3 regions of the Streptococcus milleri genome follow, and region 1 is predicted to be linked to each of the others. Evidence: predicted binding sites of a transcription regulator. Region 1 holds the regulator's gene; each other region holds the start of a gene.
The links. Region 1 encodes Rex, which represses fermentation and respiration genes when NADH is low (regulators of the CRP and FNR family bind a similar motif). Its sites were predicted from a motif close to TTGTGAANTANTTCACAA; they were not measured.
Positions count from the first base shown of each region.

Region 2: adhE (bifunctional acetaldehyde-CoA/alcohol dehydrogenase) is a predicted target of Rex. The motif match lies at 2,099-2,116, and genes of this name have one in related genera.
Region 3: EL087_RS01590 (class II fructose-bisphosphate aldolase) is a predicted target of Rex. The motif match lies at 2,360-2,377, and genes of this name have one in related genera.

Region 1 covers NZ_LR134288.1:1,035,778-1,040,069, forward strand. The annotation lists gene EL087_RS05110 (cysteine desulfurase family protein) at 1-853, shown strand, start outside; gene EL087_RS05115 (DUF1831 domain-containing protein) at 859-1,206, shown strand; gene EL087_RS05120 (redox-sensing transcriptional repressor Rex) at 1,371-2,015, shown strand; gene EL087_RS05125 (gamma-glutamyl-gamma-aminobutyrate hydrolase family protein) at 2,043-2,735, shown strand; gene radC (RadC family protein) at 2,732-3,412, opposite strand; gene phoU (phosphate signaling complex protein PhoU) at 3,499-4,152, opposite strand.
Region 2 covers NZ_LR134288.1:65,365-69,656, reverse strand. The annotation lists gene adhE (bifunctional acetaldehyde-CoA/alcohol dehydrogenase) at 1-2,060, opposite strand, end outside; gene EL087_RS00410 (acyltransferase family protein) at 2,421-4,238, opposite strand; gene EL087_RS00405 (MORN repeat-containing protein) at 4,228-4,292, opposite strand, start outside.
Region 3 covers NZ_LR134288.1:310,755-315,046, forward strand. The annotation lists gene EL087_RS01580 (peptide ABC transporter substrate-binding protein) at 1-1,933, shown strand, start outside; tRNA gene EL087_RS01585 (tRNA-Leu) at 2,134-2,219, shown strand; gene EL087_RS01590 (class II fructose-bisphosphate aldolase) at 2,423-3,304, shown strand; gene EL087_RS01595 (GNAT family N-acetyltransferase) at 3,409-3,870, shown strand; tRNA gene EL087_RS01600 (tRNA-Thr) at 3,921-3,993, shown strand; gene EL087_RS01605 (LytTR family DNA-binding domain-containing protein) at 4,207-4,292, shown strand, end outside.

The DNA of each region.
Region 1 (4,292 bases):
AAAACACATTATTACTACTGCTATTGAGCATCATTCGGTTCTTGAAACGATTGAATATCTGGTGGATAAATTTGGCTTTGAAGCTACTTATATCCAACCTAAAAATGGAGAGATTACGGCTCAACAGATAAAAGAAGCCCTTCGAGAAGATACAATACTTGTCTCAACCATGTATGCCAATAATGAAACAGGCTATATGCTTCCAGTCAAAGAAATTGCTGACGTTGTGAAACATCATCCCGCTACTTATCATGTGGATGCTGTGCAAGTTATAGGTAAATTACCTGTCTATCCTGACGAGCTAGGAATTGACTTTATGAGTGCATCAGCTCATAAATTTCATGGTCCAAAAGGCATCGGCTTCTTGTACTTCAATCATGTAAAATTTGACAAATTTTTACATGGTGGAGATCAAGAGGATAAAAGGCGTGCAGGAACTGAGAATTTAGCGGCTATTGCCGGTATGGTTGCGGCTCTAAAAGAGAGCCTCAATTGCTACCAAGAAAACATGGAACATGTTGAAAGTTTGAAACATCAACTTCTCTCTGAACTTGACGGAATCCATTACTATATAAATAATGATTCACACCTACTTCCCTATGTCGTAAATCTTGGCTTTCTAAATCAGGCTAACGATTTATTGCTCATGCGTTTAGACTTGGCTGGAATCTCTATCTCAACTGGCTCTGCTTGTACGGCCGGAACGGTTGAGCCAAGTCATGTGCTTAAAGCTTTTTATGGTAGCGATTCAGAACGCTTAAGGGAATCTATTCGCATTAGTTTCTCGGAGCAAAATACTTCAGAAGAAGTTCGACAATTTACTACAACATTAAAAGAAATTTTAGGAGGATAAAATAGATGGCTTTTCAGACCACTATTCACTTAAAAGACTGCCCCTACAGTTACTCTCTTGGAGAAAATGTAAAAAAATTTACTTTGCGTGATAACACATTTGCCGAAACAAAAGTCGGAAATTACGAATTAACACGCTTATTAGAAAATGTTCCCAATAGCGGGGATGGTTTTCTATTAAAAATCATTATCAATAAAGACCTTTCAGGTGTAAAAATCAACATCACAGACAAATCTGGCCTTCGGTTAGTGAATATTTTTAAATCAGAAGACAATCACATCATTCAAGAAAAGTTTTATTTCTTAATGGATAGCTTGGTAGAACGTGGTATTTTCACTAAACAAGAACAATAAACAAATAGCTTTAAAAACTCATTTTTAAATCATTAGTAAAACAATAAAGAGTAGGGAACAAACCAAAAATCTTTGATTTTGTCCTACTCCTTTTCTATTTTTATCAAATAAGTTGATTTTTTCACAAACTTTCTATAAAATAGTCTTTGAAAGGATGTGATTTTGTGAAATCTGAAAATAATACAACCATTCCACGCGCAACTGCTAAAAGGCTCTCTCTGTATTATCGGATTTTCAAACGATTTAATTCCGAAAAAATCGAAAAAGCCAATTCAAAACAAATCGCAGATGCGATCGGGATTGATTCTGCAACTGTCCGTCGAGATTTTTCTTATTTTGGCGAATTAGGTCGTCGTGGATATGGTTATGATGTAAAAAAACTCATGAATTTTTTTGCTGACTTACTTCATGACAATTCCATTACCAATGTGATGTTAGTTGGTATCGGTAACATGGGACATGCTTTGCTCCACTACCGTTTCCACGAACGGAACAAAATGAAGATTGTTATGGCATTTGATACAGATGATCATCCTGAAGTTGGGACTACTACAAATGACGGGATTCCTATTTATGGCATTTCACAAATCAATAACAAATTAAAAGGTGTGGATGTTAAAACAGCTATTTTAACAGTTCCTAGTGCAAAAGCGCAAGAGGTTGCAACCGTGCTTGTAGAAGCTGGTGTAAAAGGTATCCTCAGTTTTTCTCCTGTTCACTTAACCGTTCCAAAAGATGTTGTTGTTCAATATGTTGATTTGACAAGTGAGCTACAAACACTCCTTTATTTTATGAAAAAAGAGCATTAAGTAATTAGAAAGAGCAAACATTTATTTATGAAGAGACCTATTATCGGCATTACTGGAAATGAAAGACCAAACCCTGAAGATGAATTTGCCATCATGAGTTATGCTGCTAAGGGATTTGTAGAGGGCGTAAAAGAAGTTGGTGGAACTCCCATCATATTGCCAATCGGAGATGCAGATATGGCACGGCGCTACATCCAGATGATTGACAAACTTATCCTAACGGGTGGGCAAAATGTATCACCACAATTCTATGGCGAAGAAAAAACAATTGACAGTGATGATTACTATTTGGAGCGTGATTTGTTTGAATTAGCCTTAATCCATGAAGCTATCCAGCAACAAAAACCAATTTTTACCGTTTGCCGCGGTACGCAATTGTTTAATATTGCAATGGGTGGAACTCTTTATCAAGATATTGAGCACCATTGGCAAGACAGTTCTGCTGAATATACTACTCAAAAACTAGTCACTAAATCCGGTTCTGTTTTGGAAAAAATTTACGGCGAAGTATCTCATATCAACTCTTTCCATCATCAGAGTATCAAAGATTTAGCAGAAAATGTCGAAGTCATTGCCCGTGATCCGAAAGACAACACCATTGAAGCCATTACAACAACTGATGAAATCGCTTATCTGGGAGTCCAGTGGCATCCAGAATTCTTATTTGAAACACGTCCTAAAGATCGAATGCTGTTTGACTATGTTGTTAATAAGCTTTAAATCAAGTCTGTTTCTTCGCGATAACTATAATAATCTTTCTCTGCGATGATGAGATGATCCAGTAAGATGAAGCCCATTAGCTCACACGCTTCTTTTACATGTTTGGTCACTTCATCGTCATTTTTGCTTGGCAGTACAGCTCCTGATGGATGATTGTGCACCAAAATAATGGATGTCGCCATGTGTTTCACAGCATAATGCAGAATTTCTCGTGGTTCTGCAATACTGCGTGACACACTACCAATAAAAATCGTCTGCTGATGAATGATTTTGTTTTGAGTATTCAAATATAAAGCTACAAGGTGTTCCTGCTTCTTATGCCCCAATTCCTGTTGCATTTTTTTCGCTAACTTTTGACTACCTAAAATTTGCTCTTGCGTAATCAATTCTGCCTTACTGACTCGCTGGCCTAATTCAATCATGGCTTGCAATTCAATAGCTTTGATACGACCAATTCCAGAGATTGATTGCAATTCTTGTAGCGTCATATTGCGCAAATCATTCAAACTAGAAATAGTTGATAAAATTCGTTGAGAAACTTGAAAAACAGTTTCTTTTTTATTGCCTGTGCGGATAAGAATGGATAACAATTCTTGATTGCTCAATTGTTCTGCACCTTCTGCGACTAAACGTTCCCTTGGCAACAAAGAATCTTCCTGAAATGAAATACTATACATAAAAAACCTCCTCATATCCTTATTCGGAAAAAGAAGAGGAAAATAAAAAATCTGAGAAATGATTCTCAAATTTTTTAAGTTAGTATTTACATTTCAACAATTTTACCTGTTTCAAAATAAACAACCCATTCACAGATATTTTTAGCGTAATCACCAATGCGTTCTAAGTACGAAATAACTTGGAGGTAATCACGACCTGTAACAATCAAATCTGGATTTGCCTTAATTTCTTGTGTAGCTAAATCACGAATATCATCAAAATACTGATTGATTTTCTCATCCATAGCTGCTATTTCGTAAGCCTTGTCCACATCGCCATTAAGGTAAAGATCAAGTGCTGCTTCCACAAAATTTTTGACATCGCGTCCCATTTTGCTGATTTCTTCCTCAACAGACTGGATACGAACTTCTCCCTTCATGCGAATCGTTGCCTGTGCAATGGAAACAGCGTGGTCACCCATTCTTTCCACATCACTACTAGCCTTCAAAACTGTAATAACGGTTCGTAAGTCTTGCGAAACAGGCTGCTGCAAAGCAATGATTTCCAGAGATTTTTTCTCCAACTTTACTTCATATTCATTCACTTCTGCGTCTTCTTCGATTACTTCTTTTGCTAATTCACGGTCGTGGGTCACAAATGCACGAACTGTGCGATTAATCTGTGACAAAACTTCATTTCCCATTGCATAAAATTGGTTATGGAGTTTTGCTAAGTCTTCTTCAAATTGTACTCTAAGCATAAATTTTCCTTTCCTAAGATCTAAAGAATTTTATACGAAAATCCATCTTTTTACATAATTCTTGTCTACAAGTATATGTGCATTTTATATATAAATATATAGAGAATCAGTAGTCGCCAAAACATTGGAATAGCCATAAT
Region 2 (4,292 bases), 890 kb from region 1:
TCTGTATAGTCATTGGCAAAGTTAGAAGTATAAGCTTCAGTTGCGTGTGTCAAGACATCCATACCTGTGTCGGCAGCAATAAATGCTGGAACAGATTCTACCAAAGCAGGGTCAACAATTGCAATAGTTGGTGTCAATGCGTAGTCAGTGATAGGGTATTTACGATTATTTGCCTTATCAGAAATAACTGCAAACGGTGTTACTTCTGAACCTGTACCAGATGTTGTTGGAATACCGATATATTGTGCTTTCTTACCAAGTGATGGGAATTTGAAGGCGCGTTTACGGATATCCATGAATTTTTGAACGAGGTCACCGAAGTCAACGTCTGGCTGTTCATAGAACATCCACATACCTTTAGCCGCATCCATTGGTGAACCACCACCAAGGGCAATGATAGTGTCTGGTTCAAACGAGCGCATTACTTCAACACCACGACGAACTGTTGTGATATCTGGATCTGGTTCAACATCTGAGAAGACTTGAATCGTGACTTTGTTTTTACGAAGATTCAATTGGTCAATCACACGTTGTACAAAACCGAGTTTTTCAATTGATTTATCGGTAACAATCATGACACGTTCGATACCTTCGCAAGTTTGAAGATATTGAATTGAGTTACGTTCGAAGTAGATTTTTGAAGGAACTTTAAACCATTGCATATTATTTCTACGTTTCCCTACTTTCTTGATGTTAAGAAGGTTGATAGCTGATACGTTATCACCAACTGAGTTGTGTCCGTATGAACCACATCCAAGTGTTAATGATGGAATGAAGGCGTTGTATACATCACCGATACCACCAAAGGTAGATGGAGAGTTCCAGATAATACGCATTGCCTTTATTTCCGTACCGAAACGTTTTGCAAGAGCTTCGTCTTTTGTATGAATAGCAGCTGAGTGTCCTAGACCATTAAATTCAACCATTTGACGAGCTTTTTTAAGTCCATCTTCAGTATCTTCAGCTTTCAAAACCGCAATAACAGGTGATAATTTTTCACGAGTCAATGGTTCTTTAATTCCAACTTCTGCACATTCAGCAGCCAAGATATTTGTACCTTCTGGTACTTTAAATCCTGCTTGCTCAGCAATCCATGTAGCTGGTTTACCAACAATATTTGGGTTCAATTTTGCACCAGCGCAGTTCTTGCTGTTGGCTTTTGCACCAAAACAGAATTCTTCCAAAAGCGCTTTTTCTTTCTTGTTGACAAAGTAAGTATGGTAAGATTTGAATTCTGTTACAAATTCATCATAGATTTCTTTATCAATGATCACAGCTTGCTCAGATGCACAGACCATACCATTATCAAACGATTTGGACATCACGATATCATGTGCTGCTTGGCGAATATTTGCTGATTTTTCAACGTAAGCTGGAACGTTACCAGCACCAACTCCAAGAGCAGGTTTACCGCATGAATAAGCAGCTTTTACCATGGCGTTCCCACCAGTCGCAAGGATTGTTGCGATACCTTCGTGGTTCATCAAAGCTGTTGTTGCTTCCATAGATGGCTGTGTAATCCATTGAACACAGTTTTCAGGTGCACCTGCTGCAATCGCTGCATCACGTACGATTTGTGCCGCATGAGCAGAAGATTCTTGAGCAGATGGGTGGAAAGCAAAGATAATTGGATTACGCGTTTTCAATGAAATCAATGATTTAAAAATCGCTGTTGAAGTTGGGTTAGTCGTTGGAGTGATTCCGCAGATTACTCCGACCGGTTCAGCAATTTTCGTTAAACCTGTAATAGGATCATCTTCAATCACACCAACAGTTTTAACACCACGCATATTGTTAACAACGTGTTCGCAGGCAAAAAGGTTTTTTGTTGCTTTGTCTTCAAAGACACCGCGACCTGTTTCTTTAACAGCATGCTCAGCTAAGATACCGTGCGCATCAAGAGCAGCAACTGAAGCTTTTGCAACAATGTAGTCCACTTGTTCTTGATTTAATTTTCTCATTTCTTCTAGAGCAACTAACCCTTTTTGAACAAGTTCGTCAACATGCTTTTCAGCAGCTAACTTTTTTTCTTCGGGAGTTAATGTTTTTTTATCAGCCATGTGTTCCTCCAATGGTTCTCAGGACTTTTACAAATCCTTTGTTAATTTTTTCACAAGATTATTATACCTTATTTTCTTTCTCTTGTAAACACTTTCAAGTAAACTTCACAAACTTTTTCTTTTATATTGTGAATTTGTTTCAAAATATAGTTTTCTACTATATTTTAAAACATTGTTTGTGAAGTTTAAAACTTAAAATTATATATTTCACATACTTTTTCAAGATTTCCAAAAACAAAAGTTATGTAAAAAAGAGCATTTTTGCTGTGTATTCCTACACCCTCGTTCTACCCTACTATCTTTTTAAAGCACACAAAAGTCATGAATCGCAAGGCAATCCATGACTTCTAATTATTACTATTATTTCTTCACTGTTCCTTTTTTCACAGCTTCATCAATGGCTTGTTTGACGGTTTGTGCATAGAGTTCACCGCCCTTGGTGATCGTTGTTGTCTCCGAGCCAAAGTGCACATAGTCAGTTCCGTACCAAATTTCTGGGTGTTGGATAGCAGTTTGATACCAATCCGCTACAAATACATAATCGTATTTTTTCGCCAATTCCAATTCATACTGACGGGTTTTGACTGCCAGGCTAGAAGCATTATGTGCTGTGCGACCATCATACGGCGTCACTAAAACCAAACGATGTCCTTTCGGTAGTTTCTCAATAAATTGATTGAGCAAACTTTCGTAGTTATCAACCGTATTGGTTCCCAAGGCTAAGACCACTGTTTCCAGAAGCACCTTGTTTGAAATATCAGTTTGATAGACTTGCAAGCCCGATTCTAAGTTTCGACTGACTGCTGCATCCACTTGAATTTCCGGCATAGCCTGCTTGAGCCATTCACTTGCTCGCAAAGCTACCGAATCTCCAATAACGGTCGTACCCTTTGCTACATTGTATTGACTGGCACTCACATTATCAGCTTGGGTACGAGTGATCTGCATTTTACTGTCAGCTTGATTTAACCCATTGACGAGCAAATTTTCTTCAAAAGCACCAATTTTCGGAGCAGTCACGATCATGACCAAAGCGACCAGTGTTAATGGAATCAAACTATAAAATACAGGCGTTGTGATTTGCTTGATGTCCATCTTCAAGCCAAATACTTTTGGCTCTCTACCTGCTAATGTCGGCTCTAACAGATAGAAAGAGAAAGCCGCCAAGGCAAAGGAAAACACGGTTGTCAATAGAACTGCCCATCCATTGCCCATCAATTGGGAAAAGATGATGTAAAACGGCCAATGGAACAAATACACGCCGTAACTCGTATCTGCAATAAATGTGATAAGAGGCGGCTCATCAACATGCGACGTTTTATCATGAAGCACACGTGTTGCCAAAATCATCACGACTGAAAATACCGTTGCCAAAAGGAAACCAAACAGATAAGTCAATAAATTATCAAATCTTAGGAGGAACGTTAATAATAGCAAAGCTACAAAACTACCACCAAGTAGATAAAAGGTCTTTTTCAAATCAAGCGCTTGCTCCATTTTACGAAAAGGTGCTCCCAAATCACTCACACCCGAAAGTGTCGCTAAGATACTTCCTGCAAAAAACGGGAAGATATGCGTGAAACTTGAAAAGTAAATCACAGAAAAGTTTGAAACGAAGAAGCTTCTGACAAACATAGAAAGAAAACTAATCAAGAAGAAAGCGAACGAAACGAGAAAGATAATCCCTCGAAATTGCCCGACTGTTTTACTTTTCTTAGCTAAATACCATGTCGCCAAGCCCCACAAGATATAGTAGTGCATTTCCAACGCCAAGCTCCATGTGTGCACAAAGAGATGTTGGATAAATTGACTCTCGTAATTTCCACCAGACAAAATTTCATAAAAATTTGTCACAAAGCCGAGCACAGCAGCGATTTGCGTCCCAATACCAGCCACAAAATCCTTCCGAATCAGCAAAGTAAAGGGCATGATAATCAAAATCATAAAGACAAGCGGTGGCACAATCCGATAAAAGCGACGTCTTAAGAATCCTTTAACATCAATTTCCTTGTTTCTGGAAAATTCATCAATTAAAAGAGACGTAATCAAAAAGCCTGAGAAAGTGAAGAAAATATCCACACCAATAAACCCACCAGGAAAAGCTTTCTGGAAGAAATGATAGAGCAGAACTAGGAGTAATCCTGTAATCCTCACTAATGAAAACCATTTAATGCGCATTTTGATAAATCCCCTGTTTAAACTTTCCCTTGTAGACAACATTATTTTCTGTTG
Region 3 (4,292 bases), 730 kb from region 1:
AACAGGAGTTGTGCTAAGCGCTGGAATCCTATTATCAGGTTGTGGCAAGTCAGCTTCTAGCACATCAACTTATTCATACGTGTATACACAAGATCCAGACACGCTAAATTATCTGATGGCGAACCGTGCGACAACTTCAGATGTTGTGACTAACTTAGTTGATGGATTATTGGAAAATGACCAGTACGGAAATTTAGTTCCGGCGCTTGCTAAGTCATGGACAGTCTCCAAAGATGGCTTGACATATACGTATAAATTACGTAAAGATGCTAAATGGTACACATCAGAAGGTGAAGAGTACGCAAGTGTAAAAGCGCAAGACTTTGTAACTGGCTTGAAATACGCCGCAGATAATAAATCAGAAGCTCTTTACCTCGTTCAAGATTCTGTCAAAGGTTTAGATGCTTACATCAAGGGTGAAACGAAAGATTTTTCAACGGTTGGAGTAAAAGCTCTAGATGACTATACAGTACAGTATACACTCAGCCGTGCAGAGACTTATTGGAATTCAAAAACGACCAATAATATCCTCTTCCCAGTTAATGCAGATTTCTTGAAATCACAAGGAAAAAATTTTGGTTCTGTAAAACCAACCAGCATTCTATACAATGGTCCTTATCTGTTGAAGTCTCTGACAGCCAAGTCTTCTATGGAATTTGCTAAAAATCCTCATTACTATGATAAAAAGAATGTTCATTTGGACAATATCAAATTGACATATTATGATGGTTCTGACCAAGAAGCCCTTATCCGTAACTTCACAGATGGTGCCTATAGTGCAGCTCGTCTTTATCCAAATAGCTCTAGTTTTGCTTCTGTTAAGAAACAATATGCTAACAATATCATCTATAGTTTGCAAGATGCGACCAGCTACTATTATAACTTTAATTTAAATCGTCAGTCTTACAACCATACATCTAAGAAAACAGATGCTCAAAAGGCTGCGACCCAAGAAGCGGTGCTAAATAAAGCTTTCCGCCAAGCTATCAACTTTGCCTATAATCGTACTTCTTATGGTGCACAAAGTAATGGGAAAGACGGAGCGACAAAGGTATTGCGGAACACACTCGTGCCACCAACATTTGTTTCTATCGGTGATAAAACGTTTGGTGATGTTGTGTCTTCTAAATTGGTAAACTATGGTTCAGAATGGTCAAATATGAATTTGGTCGATGCACAAGATGCTTATTACAATCCAGAAAAAGCCAAGGCGAAGTTTGCTCAAGCTAAAGCAGAATTGCAAGCAAAAGGTGTTCAGTTCCCTATTCACTTAGATGTACCGGCTGATCAGACAAGCAAAATTGGTGTTCAATGGGAAAGTTCCATGAAGCAATCTGTTGAGTCTGTCTTGGGCACAGAAAATGTTGTCATTGATATTCAACAAATGAGTTCAGATGAATTACATAATATCAGTTATTTTGCTAATACAGCTGCTCAAAAGGACTATGATCTGTATAATGGTGGCTGGTCTGGTGACTATCAAGACCCATCTACTTATTTAGATACTTTGAATACAAAAAATGGTGGTAGTTTACAAAACTTTGGTCTGGAACCAGGTCAAGAAAATGATAAGATTAAGGCAGTTGGACTGGACACATATACAGAGATGCTAGCAGAAGCAAATGCTGAAACCAATGAAACGAAGCGCTATGAAAAATATGCCGAAGCACAAGCGTGGTTAATTGATAGTGGCTTGACAATGCCAAACCTGTCTCTTGGGGGAACACCGTCTGTAACGAAAACAGTTCCATTTAGTCGTTCTTATTCTCTAGTCGGCATTAAAGGTGGATCAAGCAGTTATTTTAAATATGTCAAACTGCAAGACAAGATTGTAACAACAAAAGAATACGAAAGTGCCAAAAAGAAATGGCTAAAAGAAAAAGAAACCTCTAATAAAAAAGCACAAGATGACTACGAAAATCATGTGAAATAAAACAAATGTAAGAAACTTCTATGAACGACAAGCTTCGTAGGAGTTTCTTTTTGTTGTTCCTATCTAAAGAACCTATATCGAAGAAGTCTCAAATAAGAGTTGGCTTTAGGGAGTGATTTTAAGTGCTGACAGATACATTTTTTCAAAAAAATTTCTTGACAAGGAGTTTCTATCCTGTTATACTAATAAGGTACCCAATCGCGGGGATGGCGGAATTGGCAGACGCGCAGGACTAAGGATCCTGTGACCGCTTTAGGTCGTGAGGGTTCAAGTCCCTCTCTCCGCATCAGATAACCTGGCTTCGGCCGGTTTTTTTGTTACTATAGTTGTATTTTGTTTTATCATTTTTGAAATATGAAGCAGGAAAAACAGTTTTATAAGAGAAAACGCTTAAAAGATTAGGAAATGCTGGTATTTTTTCCTAAAAAGTGATAAAATAAACAATGTAAATGGGAAAACCCATAAAAATAAATAGGAGGCCTAGTACTAATGGCAATCGTTTCAGCAGAAAAATTTGTCCAAGCAGCTCGTGACAATGGTTATGCAGTTGGTGGATTTAATACAAACAACCTTGAGTGGACTCAAGCTATCTTGCGTGCAGCAGAAGCTAAAAAAGCTCCAGTTCTTATCCAAACTTCTATGGGTGCTGCTAAATATATGGGTGGTTACAAAGTATGTAAACTTCTCATCGAAAACCTTGTAGAATCAATGGGAATTACTGTACCAGTTGCTATTCACCTTGACCATGGTCATTATGAAGATGCACTTGAATGTATCAAAGTTGGTTACACTTCAGTTATGTTTGATGGTTCTCATCTTCCAGTTGAAGAAAACCTTGAAAAAGCTCGCAAAGTTGTTGAATTTGCGCATGCAAATGGCGTGTCAGTAGAAGCTGAAGTTGGTACAATCGGTGGTGAAGAAGACGGTATCATCGGTGACGGTGAATTAGCTCCAATCGAAGATGCAAAAGCAATGGTTGAAACTGGAATTGACTTCCTTGCAGCAGGTATTGGTAACATTCATGGACCATACCCAGCTAACTGGAAAGGTCTTCACCTTGACCACTTGCAAAAATTGACAGAAGCTGTCCCTGGATTCCCAATCGTACTTCACGGTGGTTCAGGTATTCCTGATGACCAAATCCAAGCAGCTATCAAATTGGGTGTTGCTAAAGTAAATGTAAACACTGAATGTCAAATTGCTTTTGCAAAAGCTACTCGTAAATTCGTTGCTGAATACGAAGCAAACGAAGCAGAATACGATAAGAAGAAACTTTTTGACCCACGTAAATTCTTGAAACCAGGTTTTGAAGCCATTACAGAAGCTGTTGAAGAACGTATCGATGTATTTGGTTCAGAAGGTAAAGCTTAATTAGGCTTACCAAATAAACAAGAAAATCTCGCCTTGTGCGGGATTTTTGTTGATTGTTGAATACATAAAAGATAAAAATTTGTTGGCAGGAGTGGGAGAGAGGAATGACTCAGATTAAAGAAATCAAGAAAGAGGAGCAGAAGTTAGCGATTGCAGCTGAGATTTTGGCTGATTTACCAGAGTGGTTTGGTATTCCAGATAGTACTCAAGCCTATATTGAGGCGGCTGGGAAACTTCGTGTCTGGGGAGCTTATGAGGGGGATGATCCACTTGGTTTTATTAGTTTGTCCTATTCTAGCGAAGACTGTGCAGAGATTGACTGCCTAGCTATCAAGAAAGAATATCATAGACAAGGGATTGGGTCAAAGCTAGTGAATGTTTTGGAAATGGCAGCAAGACAACAAGTTGACTATTTACAAGTCAAAACAGTGGCACCGGGTCATTATCCAATCTACGATAGAACTAATGCTTTCTATCAGGCTCAAGGTTTTAAAAAATTAGAAATCTTCCCTCAACTGTGGGATTCACACAATCCCTGCATGGTTTTAATCAAGAAAATTTCCTAAAAACTTCTTGACAAAAAAATTTGACGTGTTAGAATAAGAATGTGTTGAATGCCGATTTAGCTCAGTTGGTAGAGCAACGCACTCGTAACGCGTAGGTCGTAGGTTCAAGCCCTATAATCGGCATTATTGAAGGTCTTCATTGATTGAAGGCTTTTTGTTTATTGTTAAGTATTGTTGTGTAAAAAAAGCTAATCGCATCTGACCAGCTTATGAAAAACAAGTAGGATATCCAAATTTTACAACCACTTGCGTCTCGAAAGGAACCACTTACTGAAAATCACTTGAATTTCACGAACCAATTGTTATAATAAAATAAAGAAAAACGAGGGAGCGTTTATGAAGATTCGAGTAGAGCTAGATTCTAATCTAGAAGAAGCAGAAATTGTCATTAAGGCACCTCGCTTTGATGAGCAGATAGAGCG